2 regions of the Paenarthrobacter sp. 22069 genome follow, and region 2 is predicted to be linked to the other one. Evidence: predicted binding sites of a transcription regulator. Region 2 holds the regulator's gene; the other holds the start of a gene.
What was found. Region 2 encodes HrcA, which represses chaperone genes, less so after heat shock. Its sites were predicted from a motif close to TTNGCACTCGNNNNNNNCGAGTGCNAA; they were not measured.

Region 1: ACTJK0_RS08030 (FmdB family zinc ribbon protein) is a predicted target of HrcA. The motif match lies at 1,358-1,384, and genes of this name have one in related genera.

What each region holds. Positions count from the first base shown of each region.
Region 1 is NZ_JBQEQF010000008.1:981-3,427, reverse strand. It holds gene galU (UTP--glucose-1-phosphate uridylyltransferase GalU) at 1-602, opposite strand, end outside; gene ACTJK0_RS08035 (5-formyltetrahydrofolate cyclo-ligase) at 706-1,326, shown strand; gene ACTJK0_RS08030 (FmdB family zinc ribbon protein) at 1,440-1,712, shown strand; gene ACTJK0_RS08025 (IS110 family transposase) at 2,023-2,447, opposite strand, start outside.
Region 2 is NZ_JBQEQF010000009.1:132,045-134,491, reverse strand. It holds gene dnaJ (molecular chaperone DnaJ) at 1-802, opposite strand, end outside; gene hrcA (heat-inducible transcriptional repressor HrcA) at 887-1,900, opposite strand; gene ACTJK0_RS09520 (DUF3097 domain-containing protein) at 2,074-2,447, shown strand, end outside.

The DNA of each region.
Region 1 (2,447 bases), on a different contig from region 2:
TCCTCCTGCGAAGGTTTTTCGACGAGCCGGTTGACGCGGACGTAGTCCTCGCCGTCAATGGCCTGGACGTCGGCGCAGCCGTAGGCGCTGATCTGCTCTGGTTCAACCTCAATGAGCGCGACGACGGAGCCTCCGGTTTTCGCCTGCACGTCAATCATGGTGCTGAGCAGTTCGTCACGGGCATCAATGAGGTCATCCCCCAGCAGGACCGCGAAGGCTTCTTTGCCCACATGCTGCTTTGCCCGGAGCACGGCGTGGCCCAGGCCATGCGGGTCGCCCTGCCGGACGTAGTGGATGTCGCCCAGCTGGCTTGCCGCCTGGATGGCTGCGAGCTTCTCCGTGTCCCCCTTGTCCTCAAGGGTCGATTCAAGGGAAGGCACCCGGTCGAAGTGGTCTTCCAGGGCGCGTTTGTTACGCCCGGTAATCATCAGTACGTCATTGAGGCCCACATGGACGGCTTCCTCCACCACATACTGGATGGCAGGCTTGTCCACGACAGGGAGCATTTCCTTGGGCATGGCCTTGGTGGCGGGCAGGAACCTGGTGCCCAGGCCCGCTGCGGGAATGACGGCTTTGCGGACTCTGGGGTTACTGGTGTTCACCGGTCTAATCTAGCGTCAGTCAGGCATTTCAGTAACCACCGGCGCGGCGGCCCCGCCCCGGACCGCGAAGGCGCGGTATCAAGGGCCATCCAGGAAGGACACCATGCTTCAGGAGACAAACGCAGTCAAGGACGATATCCGCGCTGCCCACCGGCGGCGGCGGGCAGGCTTCTCCCCGGAGCAGCTGGAGGCCGCGGGTTCGGCCCTGGCCGTCCACGGGGCAGCCTGGGCGGGAACGGTCACCGGCGGCAGCCCGGGGACCGCCTGCGTGTACCTTGGCGTGGGACAGGAACCGCCCACCTTGCCATTGATTGCTGCGTTGCACCGAAGCGGCCACAGCGTGCTGCTCCCCGTGTGCGAACCGGGGCGGGAACTGAGCTGGGTGTACTGGACCCCGGAGACCGGATTCGAGCGCAGCAAATATGCGCCGATCCTGGAACCCGCGGGGGTCCGGCACGGCCCCGAGACGGCCGGGGGTGCGGCGGTGCTTTTTATTCCGGCCACAGCGGTGGACCTCGCCGGCAACAGGATTGGCCAGGGCGGCGGCTACTACGACAAATTCCTGGGGCATCTTGCTACGGCAGGGAAGGAAATCCCTCTCGCCGCCGTTATATACGACGAAGAATTGCTGCCCGCCGGCCGGATTCCTGCTGAGGAGTTCGACCGGCCGGTCCCGGGGGTGCTCATGCCCTCCGGATACCGGTCCCTGGCGGGCGGCGCCTGAGCCACGGAAGTGCCGGACCCAGGTGATAGAATTAGCACTCAGGCCCTGCGACTGCTAATGGTTTACCAGTTGGCAGCACGGGACCTCTCGTTTGCCCAAGAGGAGGAGCACCAGTGCCTACATATGCTTACGCCTGCAAGGATTGCGGCCACGCCTTCGACATCGTCCAGTCGTTCTCGGACAGCAGCCTGACGGCCTGCCCCGAATGCGGCGGAACGCTGCGCAAGAAGTTCAACAGCGTCGGCGTCGTCTTCAAGGGCTCGGGCTTCTACCGCACTGATTCCCGCGACTCCAAGGGCAGCTCCGTCTCCCCCGCACCTTCCGCGGCTCCGGCTGCACCGGCGCCGGCCCCTGCCGCTTCCGCGCCGGCAGCTGCCGCCAGCTGATATGTAGATCTCGTTGTCAAGAGTGCATGGATGAGCGGCTCCTGGGTTTGGTTCCCGGGGGCCGCTCATCGTGTGCCGGCCGGTTGTGATGCTGTGGGGGGCGTGGCGAGTCTTTTTCGACTGGGGCAGTGTCAGGCTGACATTCGCGGGTTGGTTACCGCATGACGATTTGTTCGGCTGGAGCGTATCGGTGTCTAGGATCGAGCGTCGATGGTGGTTTGGACCGTCTGCTCATAGCTGAAGCCCGAGTTGGCTCCGGGTGCTGTCATCGCCCCCCGCAACTGCTCACTGTCGGCGGGCAGGTTCCGGGTCAGGCCGCTTTCATGTGTTGTCCTTCCTGGAGCGGGGCGGCCAGTGACCAGCACCAAGCGGCGAGTTCGCGGGCGATCGCCGTGTTGGCCTTCACTGACATTTTGTGGCGTTCATCGAAGTGTTCCCATTTGCGGTGCAGCCGGTGGTTTCCTTCGAGGGCCCGGATGCGGGTTGCCGGCGCGACCAGGTCAAGTTGGCGCAGCAGCCGTTCTCCGGGCCGGGCGTAGGGGCGGCGGTGCTGCCAAGCCGCTTCGATGAGGAGTTTCCGGGCATAGGTGTTGCCGGCTTTGGTGATCGGGCCCTGGTGCCGGGACTGGCCGGAGGATTCTTCGCTGGGGACCAGACCGAGATAGGAGCCGATGGATGAGCCGGTGAAGCGGGTCCAGTCACCGATTTCCACGGCCAGACCGAACGCGGTCGTGA
Region 2 (2,447 bases):
GGGTGGCGTGCAGGTCATCCCCTTCACGCACGTAGGTGGCATCGTTGTTGACGCGGATCTCGACGTAGAGGTCGCCGGCGGGGCCGCCGGCAGGTCCGGCCTCACCCTGCCCGGAGAGCTGGATGCGGGTTCCGGTGGCAACGCCCGCGGGAACCTTGATGGTCAGTGACCGGCGGCTGCGGATGCGGCCCTGTCCGCTGCATTCGTTGCAGGGGTCCTTGATGACGGTACCGAAACCTTCGCAGGTGCCGCAGGGGGCCGCGGTCATGACCTGGCCCAGGATGGACCGTACAGCCCGCTGGACCTGGCCGCTGCCGCCGCAGATGTCGCAGCGTTCAGGGTGGGTCCCCGGGCGGCAGCAGGATCCATCGCACGTGGGGCAGACCACGGCCGTATCCACTTCGAGCTTCTTGTTGACGCCGAAGACGGCGTCGCGCAGGTCGATCCGGACGCTGATGAGGGCGTCCTGGCCGCGCCGGACCCTGGAGGCGGGACCGGAGCTGCCGCCGGCGCCGAAGAAGGTGTCAAAGATGTCCTGGAACGCGAACCCCTGCCCTGCGTAGCTTGCACCTCCGAAGCCGTTGTCCGTGCCGTTCTCATTGCCGGTGGTGTCATAGACCCGGCGCTTTTGGGGGTCGGAAAGGACCTCGTAGGCGTGAGTTACCGCCTTGAAGCGTTCCGCAGCGTCGTCACCCGGGTTTACGTCCGGGTGGAGGGTGCGGGCCAGCTTGCGGTAGGCCTTCTTGATCTCCTCCCCGGTAGCTTCGGGTGAGACTCCAAGGACGTCATAGTGGCTGCTCAAAGTTCGTATCTCTTCCTTGTTGTACTGCGTTCAGTCGGCGGCCAAGCCCGTATTCTCCTGCCGGACAGCTCCGGCGGACACGGGTCAGGGCCCCAAAATCCTGGAAAGGTAGCGGGCGACTGCCCTGACGGCGGCCATGGTGGTGGGATAGTCCATTCGGGTCGGGCCGAGGATTCCTACTTTCGCGGCGCTGTCCGGACCATAGCCGGTGGCCACCACGGATGCCTCAGCGAGACCGTCATAGGGGTTTTCCCGTCCGATGCTCACGGCCACACCCCGGTGGTCCTGCGCCATTTCGCTCAGGAGGCGCAGCATCACCACCTGCTCCTCGAGCGCCTCAAGCACCGGGCCGATGCTCAGCGGGAAATCCACGTTGGACCTGGCAAGGTTGGCCGTCCCGGCCATGACCATCCTGTCCTCCCGGCTGCTTTGCGCCAGACCCTCCAGTCCCAGGGCCAGCGCGTGCGCTGCCTTGCGCTGCGCCTGGGGCGTTGCGGCCACGACGGCGGGAAGCGCCTGGGCGAGTTGGCTCAGCCGGGTTCCGCCCAGGGCACCAAGGAACCGGGTGCGGAGCTCGGCCACCATGTCATCGCCAAGGTCCTGTCCGACGTCGATGACGCGCTGCTCGACTTTGCCGCTGTTGGCGATCAGGACCACCAGGACCTTGCGCGGGGCCAGCAGGACGAATTCGATGTGGCGGACAAGCGCCCGGCTCAGGTGCGGGTACTGGACCACGGCCACCTGGTTGGTCAGTTGCGACAGCAGCCGGACGGTGCGTTCCAGGACGTCGTCGAGGTCATCTGCGCCTTCCAGGAGCGCCTGGATGGCCCGGCGTTCGGCGGCGGACAGGGGTTTGACGGCCGAAATCTGGTCAACGAAAAGCCGGTAGCCCTTGTCGGTGGGAATCCGGCCGGCACTGGTGTGCGGGGCCGTGATGAGCCCCTCATCCTCCAGCGCGGCCATGTCGTTGCGGATGGTGGCGCTCGAAACGCCAAGGTGATGCCGCTCCACGAGGGCTTTCGACCCCACGGGTTCACGGGAGTGGACGTAGTCCTCAACGATGGCCCGCAGTACTTCCAGTTTGCGTGGCTCGCTCACTCTCCACCTCCATCCATGGTCCGGGTCGCCCGCCCCGCCCGGGGCAGCCCAGGGGTTAGCACTCGACATGCCTAAGTGCTAACAGTCTATTATGCCTTGCCCCGTTGTTAGCATTGGTACCGCTCCGGGCGAAATTCCGGGGTCAAGGACCTAGCGCTAGGCGGATCGACTTCATGGATTACCAGAACTGGGGGCCCCGGGGAATCTCCGCTCCTGCCCGGACGGAACTTCCCGAAGTTCCAGTCCAGCGCGGCATGGTGCTTGAGGAAGTCCAGTCCGGCTGGGTGGGGGCCGTGACGCGGGTGGAGAAATCCGGCGGGATGCACGTCGTGGCGCTGGAGGACCGGCGAGGCAAGTCCCGCACTTTCCGCCTGGGGTTCGGTTTCCTGCTCGAGGGCCAGCCCATCCGGCTGATGCCCCCGGCACCAAAGGCTGCAGGCACCGGAGCAGTCGCGGGGCGGACCGCATCGGGCTCGGTGCGCGTGGAAGGCCAGCGCGCCCAGGTAGCGAAGGCCAGCCGGATCTGGGTGGAAGGCAAGCACGACGC